Regions from separate parts of the Streptomyces sp. NPDC085932 genome, predicted to be linked through region 2. Evidence: riboswitches for the same ligand, from Rfam matches in the RefSeq annotation. Region 2 holds a riboswitch; each other region holds the start of a gene.
What was found. A riboswitch is a leader RNA that binds a small molecule or an ion and turns the genes downstream of it on or off. The one in region 2 is predicted to bind cobalamin.
Positions count from the first base shown of each region.

Region 1: it holds a riboswitch for cobalamin, as region 2 does, so the genes downstream of both, ACIGAQ_RS02100 ((2Fe-2S) ferredoxin domain-containing protein) here and ACIGAQ_RS24395 (ABC transporter substrate-binding protein) in region 2, are expected to answer to the same signal.
Region 3: it holds a riboswitch for cobalamin, as region 2 does, so the genes downstream of both, ACIGAQ_RS15715 (cobalamin biosynthesis protein) here and ACIGAQ_RS24395 (ABC transporter substrate-binding protein) in region 2, are expected to answer to the same signal.
Region 4: it holds a riboswitch for cobalamin, as region 2 does, so the genes downstream of both, ACIGAQ_RS16335 (ribonucleoside-diphosphate reductase subunit alpha) here and ACIGAQ_RS24395 (ABC transporter substrate-binding protein) in region 2, are expected to answer to the same signal.

Region 1 covers NZ_JBITSJ010000001.1:502,987-506,506, forward strand. The annotation lists gene ACIGAQ_RS02090 (IucA/IucC family protein) at 1-306, opposite strand, end outside; gene ACIGAQ_RS02095 (IucA/IucC family protein) at 407-1,939, shown strand; cobalamin riboswitch at 1,989-2,114, shown strand; gene ACIGAQ_RS02100 ((2Fe-2S) ferredoxin domain-containing protein) at 2,177-2,575, shown strand; gene ACIGAQ_RS02105 (iron ABC transporter permease) at 2,583-3,520, opposite strand, start outside.
Region 2 covers NZ_JBITSJ010000005.1:75,109-78,628, forward strand. The annotation lists gene ACIGAQ_RS24385 (4-hydroxybenzoate 3-monooxygenase) at 1-833, opposite strand, end outside; gene ACIGAQ_RS24390 (CoA-binding protein) at 899-1,327, opposite strand; cobalamin riboswitch at 1,410-1,600, shown strand; gene ACIGAQ_RS24395 (ABC transporter substrate-binding protein) at 1,671-2,690, shown strand; gene ACIGAQ_RS24400 (FecCD family ABC transporter permease) at 2,687-3,520, shown strand, end outside.
Region 3 covers NZ_JBITSJ010000002.1:1,458,309-1,461,828, reverse strand. The annotation lists gene ACIGAQ_RS15725 (anion permease) at 210-1,451, shown strand; gene ACIGAQ_RS15720 (hypothetical protein) at 1,485-1,706, shown strand; cobalamin riboswitch at 1,822-1,981, shown strand; gene ACIGAQ_RS15715 (cobalamin biosynthesis protein) at 2,081-3,016, shown strand; gene ACIGAQ_RS15710 (cobyric acid synthase) at 3,019-3,520, shown strand, end outside.
Region 4 covers NZ_JBITSJ010000003.1:62,483-66,002, forward strand. The annotation lists gene mctP (monocarboxylate uptake permease MctP) at 1-1,296, shown strand, start outside; cobalamin riboswitch at 1,507-1,642, shown strand; gene ACIGAQ_RS16335 (ribonucleoside-diphosphate reductase subunit alpha) at 1,764-3,520, shown strand, end outside.

The sequences.
Region 1 (3,520 bases), on a different contig from region 2:
CCGCGCCGGATCGTCGTACTCCGTCCCGTCGAGCCGTACGGCCGTGACGTACGCCCCGGTCGCGTACGGATCCGGCAGCGGACCGTGCAGCCGGCGGCCGTCGGCGAGGCACAGGGTCAGTCCGTCCCGGCCCCGCTCACCGCCCCGCACCCAGGGCAGTGGATCATGGGTCAGGCCGCGCCACAGGCGGGACAGCACGGCCGCCCGGGCGCCGGGCAGTTCGGCCTCGTACCGCGGCAGCAGCCCGGGCCGCACGACGGACAGCTCGTCGGCGACCTCGGTCTCGGCGCAGGGGGGACGGTGCACGGGCGGACTCCTCGGGTACGAATAGGGCGTCACAGCGGAATGGCGACGACCGACATACTGATCATCTCCGCCCGGAACGCTGGAAGGACCGTAGGGACGAGTGGAACGCGTGGACCTCATGCCCCCGCCCGCCGACGACGACTCGGCCCACGGTGACGACCCGGCCATCGGCGATCTCGCCGACGCGTACGCCGCCGTGCCCCTGCTCAACTGCCTGCTGCGCGAGGTCGCCCGGCCGGTGCGCGAGGAGGACGGACACCGCGTCCACCACCTGCCCGGCACGGACCGGCTGCTGCGCGTGCGCGGCAGCCGGCGGCCGGCCGAGCCCGAGATCGAGGAGGCGGGCACCTGGCGGCGCCTCGGCCACGCCGAGCTGGTCGGCCTGGTCGCCGCGGAACTGCGCCGGCACACCGGTCTGGACCACCCCGCTCTGCCCGCCGAGATGACCGACAGCCGGGACGTGGTGGCCGCGCTGCTCGCCGCCCGCGCCGGGACCACCCCGCCCGAGGACCTCTACCGGCGGTCCGAGCAGTGCCTGCTCACCGGTCACACCCACCACCCCGCGCCCAAGGCCCGCGGCGGCGGTCCCGCGGCGGACTGGCTGCCGTACGCGCCCGAGGCGTATGCCCGCTTCCCGCTGGTGCTGCTCGGGCTGCGCGCGGACACCGTCGTGGAGGAGGGTGACACCTCCGCCCTCGACGCCCTCGGCACGGCCCCGCCCGGCTACCGGCTGCTGCCCGCCCACCCCTGGCAGCTCGACCTGGCCGCCCGGGAGCTGGCCCCCGCCTTCGCGGACGGCAGGCTCCTCCGGCTCGGCACCACGGCCTTCCACACCTGGCCGACCGCCGCGATCCGCACCCTCTACGCCCCCGAGCGGGACCTGTTCCTGAAGTTCAGCCTGGACGTGCGCATCACCAACGACATCCGCCGGCTGTGGCGTCACGACCTGCTCGCCCTGCGCCGGACCGACACCGCCACGAGCGCGGCCTTCGCGGCGTACGACGGCCCGCCCGGCTGGCTCGGCGACCGCGGGTACCGCACCGCCGGTTTCGCCTTCGAGGCCCTGGCCGTCCTGGTCCGCGACGGCTTCGCCGGCCGCCTCGTGCCCGGGGCGACGCCGCTGCTCGCGGCCGGTCTCGTCGAGGGCTTCGACGGCAACCCGCTCGACCGGGTCACCGACCCGGAGCCCTGGTGGGAGGCCTATCTGGCGCACGCCGTGCCCCCGGTCCTGGCGGCCTTCGCCGGGCACGGCGTCGTCGTCGAGGCCCATCTGCAGAACACGCTGGTCGCCGTGGACGCCGACGGTGTGCCCGTGCAGGTGCTGTACCGGGACGCCGAGGGCGTGAAGCTGCTGCCGGACGTGGAGCGCGCGGCCGGCTGGGAACGGCTGGTGTACTGCCTGGTCGTCAACCACCTCACCGAGATCGCGGGCGCCCTCGCCGAACGCCGGCCCGGCTTCGATCCCTGGCCCGCCGTCCGCCGCGAACTCGCCCGGCACGACCTGCCGGAGATCCCCGCCCTGCTCGCCTCCCCGGCGCTCCCGGCCAAGACGAACCTGCTGCTGCGCTGGACGGGAGCCGACGGCGCCGACGCACGCTACCTGCCGCTGCCGAACCCGCTCAGGCGGTCCTGACCCCGGCACGGCCCCGTGGAATGATGACCGGCGACAAAGGCGACGGCGGACGAGGAAGCCGGTGTGAATCCGGCGCGGTCCCGCCACTGTGATCGGCGAGCCGGTCCCGAGAGGCCACTGCCCGCGAGCGGGTGGGAAGGCCGGGACCGGCGGCGACCCGAGAGCCAGGAGACTCACGCGGTGGCCTCCTCCACGGACCACCGGGGCGGATCTCCCCGGAGAGAGGGCAGGTGCGGCATGCCCGCGACGCCGGCCGGCGAACCCCTGGACGACCCCCGCGGCGATGCCCCGCCGTGCCGGGTCGTCGTCTGCCGTGACTGCTGCTGCGGCAGCCCCAAGGTGAGAGGCATCGACCACGCGGCCCAGACCGCGCGTCTGCGCGCGGCGGCCCCGGTGCGGATCTCCGACTGCCTCGACGTCTGCGACCAGGCCAACGTCGTCGTCGTGCAGCCCTCCGCCGCGGGCCGGGCCGCCGGCGCCCGGCCCGTCTGGCTCGGCCTCGTCAACGACCCGGCCGCCACCGAGGACGTCGTCGCGTGGGTCCGCGCCGGCGGCCCCGGCGTGGCCCCGCTGCCCGACATCCTCGGACTGTACGTCTTCAGCCCCCGGGCGCGACGGGACGGGGACCGCCCCTGACACCGGTCTAGGCCGCTCTCCGGCCGCGGACCAGCAGCCACAGGAAGTACGGCGTGCCGATCACGGCCGTCATCAGGCCGGCGCCCAGTTGGGCCGGGGCGATCACGGTCCGGCCCAGCAGGTCGGCCGTGCCGACGAGCGCGGCGCCGAGCAGGACGGCGACCGGCACCACCCGCACGTGCCGACGGCCCACCAGGGCCCGGGCCGCGTGCGGCGCGACGAGGCCGACGAAGCCGATGGTGCCGGCCGAGGCCACGGCGGTCCCCGCCAGCAGCACGCCCACCACCAGGAAACCGAGCCGGGCCCGGGGCAGCCCGAGCCCGAGCAGGCGCGGGGTGTCCCCGTCCAGCGAGACGAGGTCCAGCTCGGTGCGCCGGGCGACCGCGACGGCCACCCCCAGGGCCAGCACGAGCGCGACGGGCACGACGTCCGCCGTGGTCCGCCCGTACGTCGAACCGGACAGCCAGGTCAGCGCCTTCGTGGCGTTGAACGGGTCGGTCAGCACGATGAGCAGGCTGATCAGGGCCGTCGACCCGGCGGCCATGCCGATGCCGACGAGGACCAGCCGGCTCTGCCGGTAGCCGCCCCGGGCGGCGAGCCCGAAGACCACCGCGGAGGCGAGCGCCGCACCCGCGAACGCGGCGGCGGCGATCCCCCAGGAACCGGCGGCGGGCACGGTGGTCACCAGCAGCACGGCACCGAGGGCGGCACCGCCCGAGACGCCCAGCACCCCGGGCTCCGCGAGCGGATTGCGCGTCACGGCCTGCACCAGCGTGCCGGCCAGGGCGAGCGCGGCGCCCGCGCACAGCGCCGCGAGCACCCGCGGCACCCGGGTGTCCAGGACGAACGAGACGGCCTGACCGGCGCGTCCCTGCGCCCAGTTGGCGACGTCGCCGAGCAGGAGCTTGCTGTCGCCCAGCAGGGCACCGGCGAGGGCGACCCCGA
Region 2 (3,520 bases):
TTCTCGATCAGCCGCCCCTCCGCCAGCGGCGGCGCACCGGACGCCCCGAGCCGCTCCCGGAGCTCCGCCCATACGCGCTCGTGCGGCCAGTTCTCCGGATCGTCGCCCGGCGGGCACTGCAGGTAGTAGCGGGTCACCTCGGGGCTGCGCGGCATCTGCCCGGCGAACCCGCGGGCGTGACAGCCGAACAGCACGCAGTCCGTGGACGGCGGCGCCTCGGCGAGCAGCGCCAGCCAGCCGATGCCGTAGTCGTGCCGGGCGATCCGGACCCGGTCCGGGGGCAGCGACGCCCGGGTCACCCCGCGCGCCCCGTCGCACCCGGCGACGAACTCCGTCCGCACCACCCGCCGTTCGCCCGTGTCCGGGCAGACGTACGACACCGAGGGCCGGTCGGAGTCGAGGTCGTGGAGCCGTACGTCCCGGACGCCGAAGCGGATCGCGCCGCCGCGCACGTCGGCGTACTCCCGGACCAGGTCCGTCACCAGCAACGGCTGCGGGTAGACGAAGTGATGGCTGCCCGTCAGCTCCCCGTAGGGGAAGCGGTAGCGCTCCCCGTCGAAGCGGAACTCGCACGCGCTGTGCAGCTCCGCCCGGTCCAGCAGGTTACGGGCGAGACCACGCTTCTCCAGGCCGCGCACGGCCCATTCCTCGATGACCCCGGCCCGGGGCCGCTGTTCGACGAACTCCCGGGTCTCGGTCTCCAGGACCAGGCAGTCCACCGAGGCGGCCCGCAGGATGTTGCCGATGGTCAGCCCCGCGGGGCCGGCGCCCACGATCACGACCGGGAAGCGGGGTGGGGCGCCTGGGCCGGCGGGCGGCGGGAGCTCGGTCATGCCGCTCATTATGGAGGCCGGGCCCCGCGGACGGGCACGTTCGGGACGCCCGTCCGGCAAGCGCCTCAGGAACCCTGAGCGCCGTCCCGGCCGAGCCGCGGGATCTCGATCGCCGGGCAGCGGTCCATCACCATCTCCAGGCCGGCGGCGCGGGTGCGCTCGTACGCCGCCTCGTCGACGACGTCCAGCTGGAACCAGACGCCCTTGGCGCCCTTGGCGACCGCCTCGTCCGCGACCGCCCCGGCCAGCTCGCTGTTCACGAACACGTCCACGACGTCCACCTCGAAGGGGATGTCCGCCAGGCTCGCGTACCCCTGCTCGCCGTGCACCGTCTCGGCCTTCGGGTGCACCGGCACGACGCGCTTGCCGAAGCGCTGGAGCACGGCCGCGACGCCGTACGCCGCGCGCTGCCGGTTCGACGACAGGCCCACCACGGCCCAGGTGTCGCCGAGCTCGTTGAGGATCCTGCGGACCGTTGCCTCGTCGCCGTACACCGGCGGCCTCCTCGGAACGTCGTGAACGAAGTGCTGTCCCGGCAACGACGCGGGACGCGCGGTGATTCCCGCGCAGGCGCCGTGATAGCTTGCCGAGGCCAGTCGAACCCATGTACGTGGGTCAGGGAATCCGGTGCGAATCCGGAACTGACGCGCAGCGGTGAGGGGGACGGGCGGGGCCTCGGCCACTGGACTCCTGCACGGACGTCCGGGAAGGCGCTCCGTTCCGGGTGAACCCGAGTCCGAAGACCTGCTGGCGGCCCCCGCGGCCGGTGCGCGGCGGGGGAGCACCGTACGACCGGGCTCCGCGATCGGGCCCTCGACGACTGAGGACTGGTTCCCCGTGCCCCTCGCCCCACCCGCCCGTGCCGCCGTCCTGCTCGCGGCCGGCTCCCTGCTCCTGACCGGCTGCGGCGACACGAAGCCCGCCTCCGCGAAGGCCGCCTCCGTCTCCCTGCGCAACTGCGGTCACGAGGTGCGGGTCGACGCCCCGCCGCGGCACGCCGTCTCCCTCAACCAGGGCACCACCGAGATCCTGCTCTCCCTCGGTCTCGCCGACCGCCTCGCGGGCACGGCCACCTGGACCGACCCCGTGATGAAAGGGCTGGAGAAAGCCAACGCGCGCGTGCCGCGCATCGCCGACGACAACCCCTCCTTCGAGCGGGTCCTGGACGCGGACCCCGACTTCGTCACCGCCTCCTTCGTCTCCACCCTCGGCCGGGGCGGCGTCGCCACCCGCGAGCAGTTCGAGAAGCTCGGCGTCCCCACCTACGTCTCCCCGTCCGACTGCGCCGGCAAGGACAACTCGGGCGGCGGCGACGGCGCCCGCGACAAGGCACTCGGCATGGACACCGTCTACGGCGAGGTGCGGGACCTCGCGGCCGTCTTCGGCGTGAAGGAACGCGGCGACGAGCTCGTGGCCTCCCTCCGGCAGCGGATGGAGAAGGCCACCGCGGGTGTCGACGCCTCCGACGTGACCCTCCTGTACTGGTTCGCCAACTCCGAGTCGCCCTACATGGCGGGCTGTTGTGGGGCGCCCGGCATCATCACCCGCTCCCTCGGTGCGAAGAACGTCTTCGACGACACCCACGAGGAGTGGCCGCAGATCAACTGGGAGACGGTCGCCGACCGCGACCCCGACGTCCTCGTCATCGGCGACCTGACCCGCAAGTCGCAGACCGCCGAGTCGGCCGCCCGGAAGATCGCCTTCCTGGAGTCCGACCCGGTCACGAGGAACATGACCGCGGTCCGGCACAAGCGGTACGTGCTGCTCAGCGGGCAGGCCATGAACCCGACCATCCGCACGGTCGAGGGCGTGGAACGAGTCGCCGCCGGTCTGCGCCGGTTCGGGCTGGTGAAGTGACCGCCCCGGGCCTGCCGGACGCCGGGGCCCGGCGCCGGCGCGGGGCCGGGCTCGCCCTGGGCGCCGCGGGGGTCCTCGCGCTCGTCGCCTCCCTCGCCGTGACCCTCACGATCGGGCCCGCCGACATCCGGGTCGGTGACGTGTGGTCGGTCGTGGCGGCCCATCTCGGCCTCGGCAGCTCGGGCCTGACACCGATCCGGGACGGCATCGTCTGGCAGCTGCGGCTGCCGCGCACCCTGCTCGCCGCCGTGTGCGGGGCCGGACTCGCCGTGTGCGGCGTGGTGATGCAGTCGCTGCTGCGCAATCCGCTCGCCGATCCGTTCGTGCTCGGGGTCTCCTCGGGCGCCTCCACCGGCGCGGTCCTCGTGGTCGTGCTCGGCGCGGGCGGCGGTGCCGTCTCCGTCTCCGCGGGGGCCTTCCTCGGGGCCCTGGTCTCCTTCGCGCTGGTGCTGCTGCTCAGCCACACCCTGGGCGGCACCACCGACCGGGTGGTCCTCGCCGGGGTCGCGGCCATGCAGTTGTTCTCGGCGCTCACGTCCTTCGTGGTGATGACCTCCGCCGACGCCGAGACGACCCGGGGCGTGCTGTTCTGGCTCCTCGGCTCGCTCGGCGGCACCGGCTGGACCGACGTGTGGCTGTGCCTGGCCGTGCTGGCCCTGGCGCTGGTGGTGTGCCTCGCGTACGCCCGGACCCTCGACGCCTTCGCCTTCGGGCAGGACGCGGCGGCCGCGCTCGGGGTGTCCGTGGCCCGCACCCGCCTGGTACTGCTCTGCGTCACGGCCCTGCTCACGGCGGCGCTGGTCAGCTCGGCCGGCGCCATCGGCTTCGTC
Region 3 (3,520 bases), on a different contig from region 2:
CGGGCGACCGGAACGTGTGCCGCGGGTCACTCGATCGGCTGAAGAGATTCGCGCGGGGGCCTGGGCCGAGGGGGCGCGGGGAGCCTGACAGCAGGGCGGAACGTCGAACCCCCGTTGAGGACACCCATGCGCCCCTCCCAGTTCATCTTCCGTTCACTCGGGTTACCTACGTTCGTCCAGCCAATGACCTCGAACGATTGCCTGGGTAAATGGAAAGCTTCTCGCTGATCCTCGCGATTGTGGTGGTAACCGCACTCGCGTTCGATTTCACGAACGGTTTCCACGACACCGCGAACGCGATGGCCACGACCATTTCCACGGGCGCCATGCGGCCGAAGGCCGCGGTCGCCATGTCCGCGGTCCTGAACCTGGTCGGCGCCTTCCTGTCCGTCGAAGTCGCCAACACGATCTCCAAGGGCCTGGTCGACGAGGCCGGCATCCGTCCCGAAGTCATCTTCGCCGCCCTGGTGGGCGCGATCCTGTGGAACCTGCTGACGTGGCTGGTCGGACTGCCGTCCAGCTCCTCGCACGCCCTCATGGGCGGTCTGATCGGCGCCACGATCGCCTCGGCGGGCGTCGGCGCGGTGCACGGCGACGTGCTGGTGACCAAGGTGCTCATCCCGGCGATCGCCGCCCCGCTGGTGGCGGGCCTCGCGGCGATGCTGGCCACGCGGCTGACGTTCTCCCTGGGCCGCAAGGCCGACGGCAAGGCGTCCGAGAAGGGCTACCGGGCCGGCCAGATCGCCTCGGCGGGCCTGGTCTCCCTGGCGCACGGCACCAACGACGCGCAGAAGACCATGGGCGTCATCACCCTGGCCCTGGTCGCCGGCGGCGCCGTGGCGCCCGACTCGGACCCGCCCCTGTGGGTCATCCTGTCCGCGGGCGTCGCGATCGCGCTCGGCACCTACCTGGGCGGCTGGCGCATCATCCGCACGATGGGCAAGGGCCTGACCGACCTCCGGCCGCAGCAGGGCTTCGCCGCCCAGACCAGCGCGGCCACGGTCATCCTGGCCTCCTCGCACCTCGGTTTCTCCCTCTCCACGACCCACTCCGTGTCCGGTGCGGTGATGGGCGCGGGCCTCGGCCGCAAGGGCGGTGTGGTCCGCTGGTCGACGGCGACCCGGATGTTCGTCGCCTGGGGCCTGACCCTGCCGGCCGCCGCCCTGGTGGGCGCGCTCGCCGAGTACGTCACCGGCTTCGGTGACTGGGGCACCGCCGTGGTGGCCGCCTTCCTCGTCGCCTCCTCGGCGGCCATCTGGAAGATCTCCCGGCGTGAGGTCGTCGACCACACCAACGTCAACGACACCGCCGCCGACGAGGAGCCGGCCGGCGTGGTGACCACGGCGATGGCCGCGGTGACGCCGCCGCCGGCGGGCACCACCGCCGACGTGCCGCCCATCCCGGCCCAGGCGACCGCCGAGCGGACGCCCTCCACGACCACCACGGTCTGACCCCGCCCACCGGTTAACAAGGAAGAAGCAGAGATGAAGATCGACTGGGCGGCCCTCGGCTCCGTCTTCGGCGTCAGCCTCGTGGTCACCGTGGCCCTCGTCGGCCTGTTCACCCTCGGCATCACCGGCCTGTCGCGCCGCGAGCGGGCGGTGGCGCAGGGCGGCTCCGCCAGCCTCGCGGTGACGGGGGCGTACGCGTGCTTCGCCGCGTGCGCGGCGGCCGTCGGCTACGGCATCTACCTGATCGTGGCCTGACGCCCCGATCGCACAGCGTGTCCGCCGGGCGGCACGGGACCTCGGTCCCGTGCCGCCCGGTCGTCGTGTGCGCGTGGGCGTGGTGTGGGGTTCTCCACACTCTCCCCGCGCAGGTCAAGGGCAAGTTGACGGCGGTTCGCGCCCGTGGTGGACTTCCGGGGCCAGTACGGCGGCAGGAGAGGAAGCCGGTGTGAGTCCGGCGCGGTCCCGCCACTGTCACCGGGGTAGCCATCCCCCGGGAGCCAGGAACTCTCACCGCCGGTCACGTCGAACCAGGGCGCGGACACCCTGAGTGAGGACACGTATCGCCATGCGCGGCTGCCGATCGAGGTTCAGCACCCCACCCCTGCCTGCCCTGTTGGGCGGCTGAGCCCATGGGTGCCGGTCGCGTCTTCGCGTACGGTGCCGCCGCCGGCCTGATCGGTGACCTGCTGCTCGGCGACCCCCGCCGGGGGCATCCGGTCGCCGCGTTCGGGCGGGCCGCGGGTGCCGTGGAACGGGTGCTGTGGCGGGACCACCGCGGGTGGGGCGCCCTGCACACCGCGGTGTGCGTGGGAGGAGCCGTCGCGCTCGGGGCCGTCGCCGAGCGTGCCGCACGGAACTCCGCCGCCGCCTCCGTCGCGCTCACCGCCGCCGCCACCTGGGCCGTCGTCGGGGGCACTTCACTCGCCCGGGAGGCGGAGACCGTCGGGCGTGCCCTGGAGGCGGGGGACGTGGGGGCGGCCCGGGCGCGGCTGCCGCACCTGTGCGGACGGGATCCGCAGGCCCTCGACGCCGACGGGATCGCCCGGGCCGTGGTCGAGTCCGTCGCCGAGAACACCTCCGACGCGGTGGTCGGGGCGCTGGTGTGGGGGGCCGTCGGCGGGGTGCCGGGGCTGCTCGGGTTCCGGGCCGTCAACACCCTGGACGCCATGGTCGGGCACAAGTCGGCCCGATACCGGCGCTACGGATGGGCTTCGGCGCGTCTCGACGACCTCGCGGGATGGCCGGGCGCGCGGCTGACCGCCGTGCTGGCGGTGCTGGCCGGGCCGGATCCGCGCGGGGCCGTGCGCGCCTGGCGGGCCGACGCGGCGCAGCATCCGAGCCCCAACGCCGGGCCCGTGGAGGCCTCGTTCGCCGGGGCGCTCGGCGTGCGGCTGGGCGGGACGCTGTCGTACGGCGGGCGGGTGGAGCACCGGCCCGTGCTGAACACCGGCGGGCGGGCCGTCGCCCGGCGCGATGTCGAACGGGCCGTGCGGCTCTCGCGGCGCGTCACCTGGCTGGCGCTCGGAGTGTGCGCCGGCGCGCGGTTGCTGAAGAGGGGGAAGTGACTATGAGCGGTGGGCTTCTCGTCGCCGGGACCACCTCCGACGCGGGCAAGAGCGTCGTGACGGCCGGGATCTGCCGGTGGCTGGTGCGGCAGGGCATCAAGGTCGCGCCGTTCAAGGCGCAGAACATGTCCCTGAATTCGTTCGTGACGCGGGAGGGCGCCGAGATCGGGCGGGCGCAGGCCATGCAGGCCCAGGCCTGCCGCGTCGAGCCGACCGCGCTGATGAACCCCGTGCTGCTCAAGCCCGGGGGCGAGCAGAGCAGTCAGGTCGTGCTGCTGGGCAAGCCGGTGGGTGAGCTGAGCGCGCGCGGCTATCACGGCGGGCGGCAGCAGAAGCTGCTCGGCACGGTGCTGGACTGTCTGGAGCAGTTGCGGGGCACGTATGACGCGGTGATCTGTGAGGGGGCCGGTTCTCCCGCCGAGATCAACCTGCGGCGGACGGACATCGTCAACATGGGCATCGCCCGGGGTGCCGGGCTTCCCGTGCTCGTCGTCGGCGACATCG
Region 4 (3,520 bases), on a different contig from region 2:
TACGTGACGACCTCCGACTTCGTGCGCGGCCGCTTCGGCTCCAAGGGCCTGTCCCTGGCCGTGGCGCTGACCGGCATCCTCGCCACGATGCCCTACATCGCCCTCCAGCTGGTCGGCATCCAGGCCGTGCTGGACGTGATGGGCGTCGGCGGCGGCGAGAACACCAACTGGTTCATCAAGGACCTGCCGCTGCTGATCGCGTTCGGCGTGCTGGCGGCCTACACGTACTCGTCGGGTCTGCGGGCGCCCGCGCTCATCGCGTTCGTGAAGGACACGCTGATCTACATCGTCATCGCGGTGGCGATCATCTACATCCCGATCAAGCTGGGCGGCTTCGACGACATCTTCGCCAAGGCGGGCGACGCGTTCAGCCAGACCAACCCGGCGACGGGCGCGCCGCGCGGTGCGCTGACGCCGCCGGAGGCGGGCCAGTGGACCTACGCCACGCTGGCGTTGGGCTCGGCCCTGGCGCTGTTCATGTACCCGCACTCCATCACGGCGACGCTGTCCTCCAAGAGCCGTGAGGTGATCCGCCGCAACACCACGATCCTGCCGCTGTACTCGTTGATGCTGGGCCTGCTCGCCCTGCTCGGCTTCATGGCGATCGCGGCGGGCATCAAGGTGCAGAACGGGCAGCTGGCGATCCCGCAGCTGTTCGAGACGATGTTCCCGGACTGGTTCGCCGGTGTGGCGTTCGCGGCGATCGGCATCGGCGCGCTGGTGCCGGCGGCCATCATGTCCATCGCGGCCGCGAACCTCTTCACGCGCAACATCTACAAGGACTTCATCAAGCCGGACGCCACGCCCGCGCAGGAGACCAAGGTCTCCAAGCTGGTGTCCCTGCTGGTGAAGGTGGGCGCGCTGGCCTTCGTCCTCACCATGGACAAGACGGTCGCCATCAACTTCCAGCTGCTCGGCGGCATCTGGATCCTGCAGACCTTCCCGGCCCTGGTCGGCGGCCTGTTCACGCGCTGGTTCCACCGCTGGGCGCTGCTCGCGGGCTGGGCGGTCGGCATGGTCTACGGCACGGTCGCCGCGTACGGGGTCGCCTCGCCGACGCAGAAGCACTTCGGCGGCTCCTCCAAGGAGATCCCCGGCATCGGCGAGATCGGCTACATCGGCCTCACGGCGTTCGTGCTGAACGTGGTGGTGACGGTGGTCCTGACGTTCGTCCTCAAGGCCCTGAAGGCCCCCGACGGCGTCGACGAGACCAAGCCGGAGGACTACACGGCCGACGCGGGCGACCCGGGGGTGCAGGTCGAACTGCCGCCCGCCACCGCCGGTTCCTCGCACTGACCTCCGGGGCGCCCGGCACCGCGCCCCGCACGACGAACGACCCGCAGCGGGCCGCCGTGAGCACACCTCACGGCGGCCCGCCGTCGTTCGCCCGCCGCCCCTCGTCCGGCGCCGGTCCCACGGCCGGTGAAGATCACTCTGCACACCTGCCGGCTGACCCTCCGAAACCAGCGCGACACAACATCTGGGGGTGGCATTCGAACCCGGCACAAGATGTATGCTCATGCTCGCTGTCGCCGCAGGGGAATCCGGTGCGAATCCGGAACTGTCCCGCAACGGTGTACCCATGCCCTTTGATGCGGTATGGGCGTCAGTCCGAGGACCTGCCGACAGCGCACCCGGCCACCCGGCCGGTGTGCCTGACGTCCGGGCCTCGTGGAATGGGCCGGTGGACGCGGCGCCGCGTGCGCTCGTGTGCTGCCCCCTGCCCTCGGCGAGGCCCCGTGCCGAGCGAGGGAGAGCCCCACGTGACCATCGCGCCAGCCGATCCGGTCTCAGCCGCCGAAGAAGCCGCGGAAGAAGCGCACGACGCTCCCGGTGCCGCGTTGTTGCGGACCCTGACCGGGCTGACCGCCGACCTCCCCGACGCCGACCCCGGCCGGGTCGCCGCCGCCGCGCTGCGCGGCCGGTCCGCGCGGGCGGACGAGACGGAGTTGCGCGAGCTGGCGACCGAGGCGGCCGCCGGCCTCATCTCCGAGGACCCCGCCTACTCCCGCCTGGCCGCCCGGCTGCTGACCATCGGCATCCGCGCGGAGGCCGCCTCCCAGGGCGTCGCGTCGTTCACGGAGTCGGTCGCCGTGGGACACCGCGAAGGGCTCATCGCCGACCGGACCGCCGACTTCGTCCAGCGGCACGCCGCCCGGCTGGACGCCCTCATCGACACCGCCGCCGACGACCGCTTCGGCTACTTCGGCCTGCGCACGCTGCACAGCCGCTACCTGCTGCGGCACCCGATCACCCGCAAGGTGATCGAGACGCCCCAGCACTTCCTGCTGCGCGTGGCGAGCGGCCTCGCCGAGGACGACACCGCACGGGCCGTGGACGAAGTCGCCGCCCTCTACCGGCTGATGAGCCGCCTCGACTACCTGCCCTCCTCCCCCACGCTCTTCAACTCCGGCACCCGGCACCCCCAGATGTCGTCCTGCTACCTCCTGGACTCCCCCCAGGACGAGCTGGACTCCATCTACGACCGCTACCACCAGGTGGCCCGGCTGTCGAAGCACGCCGGCGGCATCGGCATCGCCTACTCCCGCATCCGGGCCCGCGGTTCGCTGATCCGCGGCACGAACGGCCACTCCAACGGCATCGTGCCGTTCCTGAAGACCCTCGACGCCTCCGTCGCCGCCGTGAACCAGGGCGGCCGCCGCAAGGGCGCCGCAGCGGTCTACCTGGAGACCTGGCACTCCGACATCGAGGAGTTCCTGGAACTGCGCGACAATACCGGCGAGGACGCCCGCCGCACGCACAACCTCAACCTCGCGCACTGGATCCCCGACGAGTTCATGCGCCGCGTGAACGCCGACGCGCAGTGGTCGCTGTTCTCCCCCGCGGACGTGCCCGAGCTGGTCGACCTGTGGGGCGAGGAGTTCGACACCGCCTACCGGGCGGCCGAGGCGAAGGGCCTGGCGCGAAAGACGCTGCCCGCGCGCGAGCTGTACGGCCGCATGATGCGCACCCTGGCGCAGACCGGCAACGGCTGGATGACCTTCAAGGACGCCGCCAACCGCACCGCCAACCAGACCGCCGAGCCGGGCCACGTCGTGCACTCCTCCAACCTCTGCACGGAGATCCTGGAGGTCACCAGCGACGGCGAGACGGCGGTCTGCAACCTCGGCTCGGTCAACCTCGGCGCGTTCGTGACCGGCGGGGACATCGACTGGGAGCGCCTGGACGAAACCGTCCGCACGGCCGTGACGTTCCTCGACCGGGTCGTCGACATCAACTTCTACCCGACCGAGCAGGCGGGCCGCTCCAACGCCCGCTGGCGCCCGGTCGGCCTCGGCGCGATGGGCCTTCAGGACGTCTTCTTCCAGCTGCGCCTGCCCTTCGACTCGCCCGAGGCGAAGGCCCTGTCCACCCGCATCGCCGAACGCATCATGCTCGCCGCCTACGAGGCCTCCGCCGACCTCGCCGAGCGCAGCGGGCCGCTGCCGGCCTGGGAGAAGACCCGCACGGCCCGGGGCGTGCTGCACCCCGACCACTACGATGTGGAGCTGACCTGGCC